Regions from separate parts of the Paenibacillus filicis genome, predicted to be linked through region 1. Evidence: predicted binding sites of a transcription regulator. Region 1 holds the regulator's gene; the other holds the start of a gene.
What was found. The regulator NrdR, encoded in region 1, represses ribonucleotide reductase genes. The targets are predictions, from matches to a motif close to AACACNATATATNGTGTT.

Region 1 (7,502 bases):
TAATCGAAAACAAATATATCCCCTATACAGTTGTTTCAAAACCTATCTTAGTTGAGGTTTACTAAAAAGCATTTTGCTGAAATGCTAAACCTGGATTGTCAACAGTAAATCAGACAGCTTTTTTAAGGGCTGCATGGCGATACTGAATAGGCGTCATGTATTCAAGTGTCCCATGAATCCGATGCTTGTTAAACCAGTTAACATAATCGTATAGTTCCAGCTCCAGGTAACGAAGACTCTGGAAGTTCATCTGGTTCACGAACTCCGTTTTCATAATCTTGTAGGTCGCTTCCGCAACAGCATTGTCGTAGGGGCAGCCTTTCATGCTCAGGGATCGGCCAATTTCAAATGTCTCCAAAAGCGCATCCATCGTTTGATTTTTAAACTCGCTGCCACGATCGGTATGGAACCATTGAATCTGAGATCAATCACCTTGAACCGTTGCAAAGGCACGAGAAACCAACGCAGCATCCTTATGAGGACCTACGCTATGGCCGATGATCTCTCGATTGAACAGATCGATAAGTACACAAATGTAATGCCACTGGTTCTGAACTTTCACATACGTCAGATCACTGACAACGAATCGTCTAGCCTCCGTTTGATCGAATTCGCGATTCAGTGTATGGGCTGTAGACGCTTCATTGCATGCGCCCTTAAGCGGGTTATATTGGGACACGGTGTACGTGGAAACAAGCCCATGCTCTTTCATGATCCTACCCATTCGACGCCTGGAGACGACGAAACCACGTTCCTGGAGCTTGACTTTTATCTTGCGTGTACCGTAAACTTTTCGATTCTTATGGAAAATGTCCACAATCGCTTCGGTTACATCTTCTTCGTTCGTTTGTTCTTTCGCTTGATAGTAAAACGTGCTTCTTCCGATTTGCACGACGTCACACATTGCTGATACCGAGTATTTATCACGATTGTTCTGGATGATAGCTACTTTCGTCCCATGATCAGCGCGGCTTGCTTTAAAATATCCACCTCCATTTTCAAACGTTGGTTTTCTCTTCGTAAAGCAAGCAACTCATTTTCCTCTGACGAGTGATTGTCCTTCTCCTTGAAGGATCCTGTAGTCGTGGCTTGTTTGATCCAGCGGTCTAAAGCGGAGGCGGTAAGGTCATATCCCTCCACAATTGCTGCTCTGGATTTACCGCTTTCATATAGTCCCACCATTTGTTTTTTGAATTGTGCTGTAAAAGTACGTCGTTGTTGTTTTGGCATTGTAGAGATCCGCTCCTTAGGATGATAGGCAAGCCCTTATTTTTATTGTCCAACTAAGTGTATACGATCCAGTACTCCTATTTCGTGTATCAAGTGCTAATATTGATAATGTGTTATCTTAATAAGGAAACAGGGGCAATGAAGAAAATCGACCAAAATAATCACGTAATCAAATTTACAAAAAAATACATCCCAGCGTCGTCCGGGGAATAGGAACACAATCCACTCCTTTCATTTTTTAAGGACTTTTTTGAATCTGTTTGTGCATTTTGCTTCTGCTTTGAACGCTATTTATGAAAACCTGTCTTATAGACGAAGGGCAGTTGATACGGATCGGATGGGTCTCCAACAATTACTTTGTCCATGATGCTTTCAAATACATTTCGATCAAAAGAGGGAAGAATCTCGTTCGACTGAAGCAACTTGCGAAAAACTCTCAGCCGCTTGCCTAAGTCAGTACAGCGTAGCCGGTATATACCTAGGTGACGGATACACTGACCCATAAGGTGATCCCTGTCATCAAGGAAACCGCCTCATACCCAATGACCAGGTTGATCAGAAACTGTTGAAAATAATTCACCTCAACGGTTGATAAAAAATACAAGGGGTTGCTTTGTATGGGCAAATCCTGCCCAGCGCATAAAAAACGTACCTGGACGCAAGACCGACGTATCGGATGCTGAGTGGATTGCAAAACTTCTCAGGCATGGCTTAATTGAGCCCAGCTTTGTCCCTCAGACAGACCTGCGCGAACTCACCCGTCTTCGCAAGAAGCAAGTGGGTGGACTAACTGCAAAGAAAAACCGGCTTCAAAAGGTACTGGAATGCGCCAACATTAAACTTGGAACGGTCATTAGCGATGTTTTTGGCGTTTCAGGGCGCAATTTGCTCAAAAGGTTAATGGAGCAAGGATTTATCGATCCTAGCGATATTGAGGGCCGCGTCAAAGGCAATGTAAAGAAAAAAGTGCCTGAATTGGCAGATTCCTTGTTTGGGACACTGGATGAGCATCAAATGTTTATGATCCGGTTTCTGTGGAATGAAATCGCCTTTTACGAAGAGTCGATTCGTCAATTGGATGAGCGGATCGAGGAGTATCTAGTCAGCTACAAGGAAGAGATGGAGCTCATGCAAACCATGCCTGGTGTGAAACGAATAACCGCCGCCAGTATACTCGCTGAGATGGGCCATAACATGAATCAATTGCCTACGGCAGCTCACCTGACTTCTTGGGCGGGAGTATCACCAGGCAATCACGAAAGCGCAGGTCAAAAAAAGTACCCGCACAGTAAAAGGGAATCCTCACATCAAAACAGCTTTATGCGAGGCGGCTTGGGCTGCTTCTAAAACCCGTAACACGCGCTTATCAGCTAAGTTCTGGTCTCTAGCCTCCCGTCGTGGCAAGAAAAAAGCACTTGTTGCTCTTGCGAAAAAAACGGGCATTCTATTGCCATTTTTCTGCTATTCTTCAACTTCTAAGACGAGACCCACCATAGGTGTTTCTTTCTTTTCACAGAAAAAGTCTCTTATCACTCCGTAAATACTGCAAGGTTCGCCAACGTGGATCGTAAACCAACGTCATGATCTTCTTTTCGTATCCCTTCAGGAACATCCTCACAAATGACAGTCACTTTTGTTCCTTCTGAATGGGCTTCTAACAGCCATTTTTGGATCATCTCACCAGAGAATCGTGTGTCCTCTGAATGAAATTGAACGGTTTTAACAATTCGTTCATCTGGAATTAGCTCCAAAAATTCGCCTTCAGTGACATCTCTATTTTCTGAGGTTTTTCCCTGTATCTCTTCATCTCCTTCGTAGATAAGCGTCATTTTATAAACACCCCCTTCCCTTGCATCAAATGTATCGATTTGACCAGACATTCCTTCCGGTGGAAGCCATAAAGCGAGCGCTTCTGGATTCAACATTGCTTGATAAATTACTTGTGCTGACGCCCTAATGACTCTTGAAGCAGTATCAATTCTTTTGTTATTATTTGTATCTACCATGTAACTACCTCCTTAGTTCCCCTTTTTCTTCACCTATAAAAATAGGTTTAACAGGATACTCAATCCATTCATTTAATCGCATCATATTTAACATGGATAACTCTCGATTCCTTCATTTGATTCGAGCGTCACACTTCCCTGACTAATATGATCAAATAATCGTGTACCTTTCTCAAGCAATGTTGGCGCGGTATGAAGATCAAGTCTATCTAACAAACCTAATTCGATACATGTTGCAGAGGCCTGTGAGCGATTTGAAATCGTTCATGATCGAATCCCGCACAAAACGCCGAATAAGAACGAACGCCCACATGGAGTCACTCCACATCATACTGGAGTTGGAATGCTATAGACGTCATGAAAGTTACTAGCGTCTTTCTACGCAATCAGTCGAATAAGAAGTTCAGTACGTCCACGCGGGCGACCCCTTACCTCTCAGTCGTTATCCATTTATTCATTCTGCAAAACCTTGTCCATCGCAATAAGCATTCCTAGATGTGTACTTTCATGGGCAAGTAGAACATAAAAAAGTTCACCGATTACACTTGCTTGAAGAAAGTTGTTCTCATATGCTACAGGTTGCTCCAGCAGACCGTCATACTTATTGCATATTTCCACCATCTGATTTTCCAAATCCCTAAGAAGTATTTCAATCCCTGGCGGTTGCCCCGGCCAGCTTGAGGGACTTGTTCCTGAAGCAAAATAAGTTCTATAGTGCTGTGGAATCCTTGCCCCAACTCCCGAAAACTCAAATATTAAATCATCCGCTATCGTTAACACATGACCGACCTGCCAATGTAGATTGTTGTTGAAGCCTTTAGGAACGTGTTCCATTTGACCCTTTGACAGTCTTGTTATTACACTCAATATTTGTTTTCTAACATCTGCAAACAAATTAAATATATACGTATCGGACATGCTAATCACCTATCGCTTCTACGATCTCAATCCTGCCCCCGTATTGTAACTCCGGCCAATCTGAAGTTAATGAGACCACTTCCTCCAAAGAACCAGCTTCGATAATGGAAACGCCGAATATGTCTCCGGAGTAATCAGCAATCAAATCCTTCGAAATGCTTTTACGGCCGCTTCCCGCGAAACGTACCTTCTCATACCCTTTTTCCTTTAAATTGTCGAGCCATCCCCATAGTTCATTAATGTTACGATCAAGATGATCTTCTGGAACGACACCGCCTCTATAAACCAACAAAAATTTCAATTCCATCCCCTCCATTTCAGTTGCATTTTGAAACTGACTTAATTATAATTATAATCAATCTAGGAAGTCAAGGGAGGCCCTATGCAAAATTTCAAACCACATAGAAGATCGGATTGTCCGATCTCATTTTCTCTTGATCTGTTAGGCGACTCATGGTCATTGCTTATCATCAGGGATATCATATTTGCAGGAAAGAAAACGTTCGGGGAATTCCTTGCCTCGGATGAAGGGATTGCTAGAAATATACTAACGAATCGATTGTCTCGTCTTGAGACACTGGGCTTGATTACCAAGAGCCCCCATCCCAGTGACAAGAGAAAAGACCTGTACGCATTAACGGAGTCCGGGTTGGATTTATTACCGGTCCTGTGGGAGTTATCAACCTGGGGAGTGAAGCATGAACCCGAAACTGCAGATACCTTAGCATGGTTGAACGATATCCAGATGGACAAGGACAGTTTAATTCAACTTATACGGAAGACGGTTCAAAATGGCGGATCTGTATTCGCTGGTCCAGGGAGTGTAATTAAGCAAGTGGAGCAGCGGTAGTGGTTTTAGTAACATGTATGTATCTTGAGCGGGTGAATTTGTAAGGTGCTCCCCCTTTAGACCAATAAAAAACGCAACCTTTATTAGAATCCTCATTTATGCTGACGAAGCGTATTCGACAAGGACTTTTAGCGGTAGATTCAGACGGCGTGCTCCTACATTAGAAGTATTACTTCGAAGCCTATTCACTTCTTTCGTCCGCGCGGGCGAACCTATAGGGGTTCATCTCCCCCCCAGGCAATCCATACAAAAAAACGTCACCACTATAAGTGATGACGTTTTTTGTATGGAGCCTAGGGGGATCGAACCCCTGACCTCATCGCTGCCAGCGATGCGCTCTCCCAGCTGAGCTAAGGCCCCATGATATTTAATTCCTTCATTTTCTTGCCCTTGTTTAGCGACAAGAATGATAATACCATGGTGCTGCGGGCTTGTCAACGGTTGGCGGAAAATTAATTTTTCCCGCCATCACCGCCGACTTGGTGCTTGGATAACAGCCCGCTAAGCTCCTTCATGAACATATTGATGTCCTTGAACTGCCGGTATACCGATGCAAAGCGAATGTAGGCCACTTCATCGACTGGGTACAGCTCGGTCATCACAATCTCTCCGATGGCGCGGCTATCCACTTCGGCCTGGGCCGTAGTGCGGACCTGCTTCTCCACCTCGGATACAATCATTTCCAGACGCTCCAGCGGAACGGGGCGCTTCTCGCAGGCGCGAATCAGACCGCGCAGCATTTTCTCCCGGCTGAATTCCTCACGGCTTCCATCCTTCTTGATGACGATAAGGGGCGTTTCTTCAACCATTTCGAACGTCGTAAAGCGTTTCGAGCATTTCTCACACTCACGGCGGCGGCGTATGGACTTGTCTTCATTGGCGGAACGCGAGTCAAGCACTTTCGTTCCGGAATAATCGCAGAAGGGGCATTTCATGTAGTAATTCTTCCTTTCCTTTTTCCAAAGACTCCCTCACATGATGCCAAGCGAAACGAGCATAATAGGATTACCAACCGACAAGGAGGTGAACAGACATGGGTGCAGGTCAATCCCGCAGCAGCAACGCACTGGTCGTGCCACAAGCTAGCGCAGCGTTGGATCAACTGAAGTACGAGGTAGCCCAAGAATTGGGGATCGCAATTCCCCAAGACGGTTACTACGGTAACGTAGCTACTCGTGATACTGGTGCGATCGGTGGTCACATCACACGCCGCTTGGTACAAATCGCCGAGCAATCGCTTGCCGGTCAATACAAATAATACCACGTTTTGCTGAAAACGAGAAGAAGTGCCGGATATTCCTCCTGTAAGGGCGGCTTGTCCAGCGCTTCTTTCTCCATTTACTTCCATTCTTCTCCATATAGCTTATGATATTTATGGTAATAATACGTCACACGCTGAAGGTAATGGCGTGTCTCTCCATAAGGGATTTGCTGCGCATTAGACAAGGTACCATCCCACCGCTTCTCCTGCAGCCAGCGGCTGACCTTCCCATGCCCAGCGTTGTATCCGGCGATCATCGCGTACATATTCCCGCCGAATTGCTTGCTCATCCAGTTCAAATACCAGGCTCCGAGCTCAATGCTAACAGCAGGCTGATCAAGCTGATTACGGTATGTATCATCAAAGGCCGCCTTCTCGATAATCCATGATGAGGTATCCGGCATTAATTGCATCAAGCCATAAGCGCCCTTCTTCGATTCCATATGCGGCTGGTAGTTTGTTTCTACACGGATAACGGCAGCAACCAGAAACGGGTCAAGCTCATACTTCTTGGCGTATAGCCGGATTTCATGCTGATAGGAGATCGGATAGATATACCGGCCGACAAAGGAACTGCTTAGGAATAAGAAAACAAGAAAGGTCACCAGGAGAACGGCAAATACCCGTTTCTTGCGCCAAAACCTCATGAAAGTCCCCTTTCTATCCAAAACTGGTCCAGCTGTCTTTCCGTCTCCTCCAGCGAGCCTGTGTTGTCAATCAAGATGTCGGCGAGCCGCTTCTTCTCTTCAATCGGCATCTGGGCATTCAGGCGCTTCTCTGCCTGCTCCAGCGTCATGCCGTCTCTGGCGATCAATCTGGAGAGCTGTACCTCCCGCGGCACATAGACGACCAGCACCTGCTCCACCATCGCCTGCAGGCCGGATTCGTACAGAAGCGGAATATCTACGACGACCAGTTTGTCTGGATGCTCCTCTTGATAGCTTCGCATCCTCTCCCGCATCGTCGCGCGGATCGGAGGATGCAGCAGCCCCTCCAGATCGCGCCGGGCGGACTCGTCGCCGAATACCCGCTCCCCCAGCTTCTTGCGATTGAGCGAGCCGTCCGGCAGCAGCAGATCAGCGCCGAAGCGCTCGATCACCTGGGCGAGAACGGGCGTATGCGGCTCTACGACTTCCCGAGCGATACGATCCGCATCCACGAGCAATGCTCCGCGGCGGACCAGCATCGCCGCTACCGTGCTTTTGCCGCAGGCGATTCCTCCGGTTAATCCAATATT
Region 2 (7,502 bases), on a different contig from region 1:
GTCAATTTCCTCCGTTGTTGCCAGCGTGGTGAAGATGCTGCTGTAGGACTTGGCGTGAATTTGCTCCATCATGCCCATGAAGCCAAGCACCGCCTTGCGCTGCAGGCCCTCCACATGCTCGAGCAGCTTGGGCATACCGATCCCGCCCTGTACGGTATCGAGCAGCGTCAGCCCGCCCAGTACTTTCATATAGGTATCCCGTTCTTCTGCGCTCAGCGTAATCCAGGACATCTTGTCGTCGGACAGGGGAATCTCCTCATCTGTCCAAAACTGCATCAGATTCTGATTCCAGAAGGTGATCGAAAAATCATCATCGGGTCTATTCCAGTTCACTGCTTTGAAGACGCTCATGAATGCAGGCGCCCCTTTCTACGTCTTGTTTCTATATATAAGCCATGATGTCTGGTCCGTTAGGGCAATCCAGGTGAAACTTAATCCGATGGTTGAACTCCCAATTACACGGAGCAGCTCAGGCACTCTTCGACGGACAAGTGATTCGTCCGTGTGTAGTACAAGGACTTTAGACCCTTGCGGGCCGCATATATATAGTAACGGGCCAATTGCCGCGTCGTGACGTCGCTGTTGACATGCAGAACCGTCGAGATCCCTTGGTCCACATGGGTCTGAATTTCTGCGATCAGGTCGAGCACCTTGAATTGGTCGGTCTGATAAGCCGACTTGTAATAGAACACATTATGGCGGTCCATATAAGGCATCGGGTAGTAAGTCGTCGAATTGGCATAAGTCCGGGTCTCGATCTGCTCGACGATCGGCATCACGCTGCTCGTCGCATTTTGGATGTACGAGATGCTTTGTGTCGGTGCAATCGCCAGGCGGTAAGCATGGTACAACCCGTCACGCTTCACCTGCTCGCTCAGCGCGCGCCAGTCTTCCGTCGTAGGCACAGCCATACCTTCGAACAATTGCTTCACCTTGTCGCTTTTCGGTGTGTAATCCGTCGTCAGGTAACGGTCGAAATAAATGCCGCTTGCATAGTCGGATTTCTCGAAGCCGGCGAACTGCTGCCCCGTTTCGCGGGCGATTTGAGCGCTTTTCTCCAAGGAATAGAAGTTCATCATCATGAAGAACGTACCTGCGAACTCACGCGCTTCCGCACTGTCATAGGCGATCCGATTCTTGGCCAGATAGCCGTGCAGGTTCATGGCCCCGAGACCGACTGCATGCAGCTCGCGGTTTGCCTTGGCGACGCCTGGAGCGTTGCCGATCTCCGTCATGTCGCTGACCGCGGTCAGCGCGGTGATCCCTTCATGGACGGACTCGCGGATCTTGCGGCGCTCCATCACGTTTACGATGTTCAGCGAAGCCAGATTGCAGCAGATATCGCGCCGGATCTGATCGGCTTGTCCATAATCACCGATCGTCGAAGTCTCCTGCAGCTGGAAAATCTCCGTGCACAGGTTGGACATCTTGATCTTGCCTACACCGTTCAGCGCATGGGCCTTAGTCGCATTGGTGCGGTTCATGATGTAGGGATAGCCGGATTCGAGCTGAATGGATGCAATTTTCACCAGCATATCGCGCGCGCTCATGACGACCTTCTTGCGTACCCGGTCGTCCGCCAGCAGCGTGTCGTACATCTCGTCCAGATCCATGTCGTCAAGATGCTGTCCATAGGCTTTGAACACGGTGAACGGAGCAAATACATGAAGCGGCTGATTGTCCTCTGCCAGCTTGTAGAAGCGGTTCGGTACGATCAGGCCGATCGATAAGGTTTGCAGTCTTGTTTTTTCGTCAGCGTTGATTTTCTTGCTATCCAGGAACTCCATCAAGTCCCAGCCGAAGATATTGTAGTAAGCCGCACCGGAGCCCTTGCGCTGTCCCATCTGATCCGCGTAGGAGAAGGCATCCTCCATCAGCTTCAGCACGGGCATAATGCCCTTGGCAGCGCCCTCGACGCCCTTGATCGGCTCGCCGCGTCCGCGCAGCTTGGACAGATTGACTGCGACGCCGCCGCCGATCTTAGAGAGCTGCATGCAGGTCGCCAGCACATGGTTGATCGAGTTAAGCGCATCGTCCATCTCCAGCAGGAAGCAGGAGACCATCTCTCCCCTGCGGCTCTTGCCCGCATTGAGGAAGGTCGGCGTTGCCGGCTGCAGCCGCTGCTCCATCATTGAGGAAGCGAGCGTGCGTGCTACCTCCACACGGCCCTGACCCAGATGCAGCGCTACAATCGCCACGCGATCCGCATAGTGCTCCAGGTAGACGGAGCGGTCATTGCTTTTCACCGCATAATCCGTATAGAACTTGGAGGCCGCCATATAGGAAGGAAATTCAAAGCCGTACTCATGGGTGATCCGGTAAATCTCATCCACCTGGAATTCCGTATACGTATCGAAAACATTCTCGTAATAGTCCTGATCAATCATATAGCGTACCTTGACGAGATGACTCTCGAAGGCCAGGCTCTTGGCGTACACCTCTTCCATGAAAGACCGAACCGCTTCCCGGTCCTTGTCCAATTGGAAAAATCCGTCCGTCCCTTTCTGCATCAAAAGGTTGTTTAACTCAATATGCCGCAACCTCGTCCACTCCCATCATAAATTGTTGCACGTCCCGCTGAGTCCCCGCAAGCTCGAACTTAGCCAGGATCGGTACTTTATATTCCGCTGCAATCTTGTCCGCGCTGAGCGCGAAGCCTGTCCCCCAATTACGGTTCCCGCTGGCAGCCACACCCTGCAGATAATCACCATTGTCCCGCAGGAACGAAGCGACACGCTCGGGCACCTGCCCGAAGCCTGTCGTATAAGTGACGAGCACGAAGGGCTCCTGCGCGATCATCGCCTCCTCGATCTGCAGCGAGCGCACGCTAAGCTTGCGGATAAACCGGCGGACATTGCCTGTCTTGGAATCATAAACAACGAGCATAAGAGGATCCCCTCCAGTTACAAAGTAGCCCCTCCAAAAAAACCATCCGGATGAGGAGCAGATAAGGGAGTGCCCCGGACGAAATCAGGAATGGCCCTGTAGCTTTGCAGCTTGGGTCCAGACGTCCGTGAGTGCCTCCCGGAATGCTGTCGATACAAGGATGACGCAAGGCTTGTCTGACGCCTTTCTACGGCGTCTACCGCGTTGCCATCGCCCTGGAAAATTACCAATTAAACCATATGTAGATACTTTCAACAAACTCATATCAATATATAGTGCCTGCCCGGTGTTTGTCAATGAGAATCTTTATCGACAAATTAGGACAGTCCCCGTGACTTTTTCTCCCTTTGGAGCTGCTTTCGAGCTGCCGGATCACGCCAAAAAGCCGCCTGTCAGGCGGCTTGGCCGGTGCATAAAGGGCTGAAAAGCGTCCCCGTGCAACGCAAAAAAATAAGATTTTTGAATTAGTTCGAACTGCTCTTGCCAGACGTCTGCATCAGATCAACGCGGTAAACATGGCGGTCGACATTGTCCGTGTAGGTCAGCCTTCCACCCTCTACAGAGACGTAATCGGCGGGATCCGAAGTGGCGAACACACGTTTTCCATCAGCATCCCATACGATCAGGGCGTACCGGTCTCCACCTCCGTTGAAGGTGGCCCACAGATAACCGTTCTCCAGCTTGAGATTCTTTACTTCGGCACGGGGATTCAAGGAAAGGCTGCTGCCGGCGGTATACAGCTCCCCGCTTTCGCTGTCCACATAGTAGATGGTGTCATGTGAGATCACGAACGGGCGGTCCGGACTCACCTCACCTTTGGTAGGCAACAACTTCTCAGGACCTCCCTCTAGCGGGATCTGGTACAGCTTGCCGTTGCTGATGGCGTAGATGGAGTCTTCTTGCACGACAAAATCGCTAGCTGGCAAATCGCTGACCCGGGTCGTCTCCCCGGTGTCGATATTCACCTTATGGATACGGCTTATATCCGTATCGTTCTTCCAATGAAAGGCATTCAAATAGAGATTGCGCCCGACCATATACAAGCTTTGACTAGGCGTGCCACTTTGCCCACCGTTGTTGATCTTCCAATTCCAGCCGTATAAATAATCCGGATCCCCTGCGGGCCGGTATTCCTGTCCCTCTTCCTTGATCCGTAAATTGCCCGGACCTGGCGGCGTTCCATGACTGACATAAACATTCAGGCTTCCAAAATTCCCTCCGGCCGAATATCCCGACCGGATCTCCTCATGGGAGCCGTCCGGATTCAGCTTAATATAGTTGTCACTGCCCATTACAGCTCCGCCCTGGTGGTACCAAAGCAAGACGTCGCCGTCTACTCGACGCAGCCCGTGGGATACATACGTTGAGCCGTCTCCATAGTTCCAGACCGGAAGCTGGAAGATCTCTTTGGCCTGCTCCGGGTGCTGGGCGGAACTTTGCATAATCTTCCCATCCGGTCCACTGTAATAAATGCTCCCGGCTGACTCTACCACCGCACCGTCGCTGTAGCCGGGAAGGTCGATCTGCTGCACTTGGGGATTCGAGGATTGAAGGTTCAGCCCGCTGCGCTCGTCGAACTGGTAGCTCCAGCCGAACTCACCCACGGCGAATCTCCACGTCAGCGGAAAATACGTGACCTCCCGGAATTCCAGCAGCGGGTATTCTTCTGCAGACTGCACAATGTCCTTGCCACCCGCCTTAACGGCAAAGTCAGGAATCGTTGCCGTATAGGCAGCGGCATTCTTCTTGTCTCCGCGGTAGGCTTGATAGGCAACCGAAATGCCGGTCTTCGTAATCTCTAGACCCTTGTCCGTATCCCATCGGGTCGTTAAACCCAGAAACCGGCTGTCCGAGTACGTCATCGGCATGTAGGTAATGTCGTTGTAGACGAGAAGCGGGTACTGCCGGTATGTATTGTCCACTTGCACCCCGTTCACCGTTACTTTAAATGTGGGGATTGACACCTTGACTTCCTTCTCGCGGGCATGGGATGACGCTGGAAGCACCGAGCATACAAGTCCGGCTGCCAGAAAAACCGCGCCCAATCGTCTCAACATGGAATGTTCGCCTCCTGCATAAGTGATTTACTACATACAGATCACCTGAAATGTCCATATAATGGAATATTATAGCAGGAGTTTGGGAGCAGGAACAGATCCTGTCGTTGACACAGACTTGACTTGAGACGAACATGGGACCAGGAATAACGCGGCAACCACCACCTTTGAGCGAGGAGGTACACGAGCAACTACTGGGAGTGATCTGCGGCATCATGCGGATGACGAAGGATTCGGGCCCCACGGTACCAGGTCTCCAAGTAGAGATGGAGGCTCTTCGTGTCCACGCGCGCTGATCGACGGCCTCGTCGTCCACGGTGTGCTCTATCTAGGGCATATCAGCCGTGAACAGATCGCCAAGGTGATCTCCGCCCACCTGGACAGCATCATCATGGTAGGAAGGCAGCGGGAGCTGCCTGAAGAGCCGCTGTCTTAGAGCCTTAGACCTTTAGACCAAGCCTGCAACCCGCGTTTGTAAAGACAGCCCAAAGAGGGGAGCCCCAAGACTTGTGAAGTCCCGGGGCTCCCCTCTTTCTCTTATTGTCGGCTTACCGCTTACGCCTTCGGATGAATCATATCCTCCGGCTTGACAACCTCGTCGAAACGCTCTGCCGTCAAGTATCCGCTGCGCACGGCCGCTTCCTTAAGTGTCAGGCCTTCCTTATGGGCCGTCTTGGCGATGGAGGCCGCCTTCTCGTACCCGATATGCGGGTTGAGCGCCGTGACCAGCATCAGCGACTGCTCCAGATGCCGCGTGATGACCGCACGGTTCGGCTCGATCCCGACAGCGCAATGCTCGTTGAAAGAGTTTATCCCATCCGCCAGCAGCCGGACCGACTGCAGGAAGTTGTGGATAATAACCGGCTTGAATACGTTCAGCTCGAAGTTGCCCTGGCTCGCGGCGAAGCCGATCGCGGCATCATTGCCCATGACCTGGCAGGCCACCATCGTTATCGCCTCACTCTGCGTCGGATTGACCTTGCCCGGCATGATCGAGCTGCCCGGCTCGTTCTCGGGAATCGTCAACTCGCCGATCCCGCTCCGTGGGCCGCTTGCCAGCCAGCGAACATCGTTGGCGATCTTCATCAGATCGGCAGCCAGCGCTTTGAGCGCGCCGTGGGTGTACACGATCTGGTCATGGCTCGTCAGCCCATGGAACTTGTTCTCCGCGGAGACGAACGGAATGCCCGTCTCGCGGGCAATTTCCCCCGCCGTGTCATCGCCGAACTGCGGGTGGGCGTTCAGCCCGGTGCCGACAGCCGTGCCCCCGATCGCAAGCTCGTGCATCGTCTCCATGCTCTGGCGAATCATCCGCTCCGTCTTGTCCAGCATCGCCCACCAGCCGCTAATCTCCTGTCCCAGCGTAAGCGGAGTTGCGTCCTGGAGATGGGTTCTTCCGATCTTGACGATATCGGCGAACGCCTCTGATTTACTTTTCAGCGTCCCCTTCAGCGCGTCCAGGGCCGGCAGCAGCCGGTTGTGAAGAGCCAGTACCCCTGCGATATGCATCGCCGTAGGGAACGTGTCGTTGGAGCTCTGGGAACGGTTCACGTCATCATTCGGATGGATGCGCACGACGGACCCCTGCTCTTCGAGACGCTGATTCGCCAGCCGTGCGATGACCTCATTAGCATTCATATTCGACTGAGTACCGCTGCCGGTCTGCCAGACGACCAGAGGGAAGTGCTCGTCCCAGTCTCCGGCGACGACCTCGGAGGCTGCGGCAGCGATAGCATCCGCCTTGGCCTGCTCCAGCTTGCCGAGCTTCAGGTTCGCCAATGCGGCCGTTTTCTTCAGCAGGCCGAAAGCATGCACCACTTCGAGCGGCATCCGCTCCGTGCCGATGCGGAAATTTTCGCGGCTGCGCTGCGTTTGCGCTCCCCACAGCTTATCATTCGGGACGCGAATCTCTCCCATGGTATCCTTCTCAATCCGGTAATCCATACGTATAGCCTCCTCAATTGTGAATAGATTTGGTAAGCATGTTCCCCTCCTGCATAGGGCTCTATAGGGTTTGGGCAACCTAGAGGACTGACAGCGAAAGGAGGGATTTCCAGTGAAAGACAACCTGAAAGGATCGACGGAGCAGTTTGTAGACAAGCTGCACGATACCCAGGCCAAGGACGACAAAAATCGTGCGCATAACGGCGGAGGCCATCCGGAAAGCAAGCTTCCCGGCGAGCAGCACCGTAAAGGCAACTAACTTCATGCTACTTGTGTCCTGCAAATGCGGCCGGCCCCGCCTAAGATTCATCGGTGCCGGTCTTTTTCATGATGAAAGCTAACCGGCTTGAATCCCTTCGCGAAGCTCGTGCGATCCGGTGTACGATCAGATAGAAGTTCAAGCAAGTCTTCTATCTGATCCCATAAGGAGAGATTCCCATGCATATTCAATTAATCCGTCACGCCACTCTGCAGTTCCATTACGCAGGTCTCCGACTGCTCGTCGATCCGATGTTCAGCGAGGCCGGCTCCCTGCCACCCGTTCCCAATACGGATAACGCCGTGAACAACCCGCTCGTACCGCTGCCAGTGTCCGTGGGAGAGCTGCTGCATCCG

Region 2: nrdI (class Ib ribonucleoside-diphosphate reductase assembly flavoprotein NrdI) is a predicted target of NrdR. The motif match lies at 3,149-3,166, and genes of this name have one in related genera.

What each region holds. Positions count from the first base shown of each region.
Region 1 is NZ_JBBPCC010000001.1:517,578-525,079, forward strand. Features, by position in the region: gene WMW72_RS02385 (hypothetical protein) at 1-65, shown strand, start outside; partial or broken gene WMW72_RS02390 (IS3 family transposase) at 110-1,230, opposite strand; gene WMW72_RS02395 (IS110 family RNA-guided transposase) at 1,819-2,577, shown strand; gene WMW72_RS02400 (SRPBCC domain-containing protein) at 2,760-3,236, opposite strand; gene WMW72_RS02405 (DinB family protein) at 3,687-4,154, opposite strand; gene WMW72_RS02410 (YciI family protein) at 4,156-4,461, opposite strand; gene WMW72_RS02415 (winged helix-turn-helix transcriptional regulator) at 4,537-5,004, shown strand; tRNA gene WMW72_RS02420 (tRNA-Ala) at 5,292-5,364, opposite strand; gene nrdR (transcriptional regulator NrdR) at 5,457-5,939, opposite strand; gene WMW72_RS02430 (alpha/beta-type small acid-soluble spore protein) at 6,038-6,262, shown strand; gene WMW72_RS02435 (lytic transglycosylase domain-containing protein) at 6,343-6,912, opposite strand; gene coaE (dephospho-CoA kinase) at 6,909-7,502, opposite strand, start outside.
Region 2 is NZ_JBBPCC010000006.1:71,451-78,952, forward strand. Features, by position in the region: gene nrdF (class 1b ribonucleoside-diphosphate reductase subunit beta) at 1-351, opposite strand, end outside; gene nrdE (class 1b ribonucleoside-diphosphate reductase subunit alpha) at 456-2,540, opposite strand; gene nrdI (class Ib ribonucleoside-diphosphate reductase assembly flavoprotein NrdI) at 2,527-2,886, opposite strand; gene WMW72_RS11210 (DUF5050 domain-containing protein) at 3,351-4,943, opposite strand; gene fumC (class II fumarate hydratase) at 5,499-6,887, opposite strand; gene WMW72_RS11220 (DUF4023 domain-containing protein) at 7,000-7,146, shown strand; gene WMW72_RS11225 (MBL fold metallo-hydrolase) at 7,326-7,502, shown strand, end outside.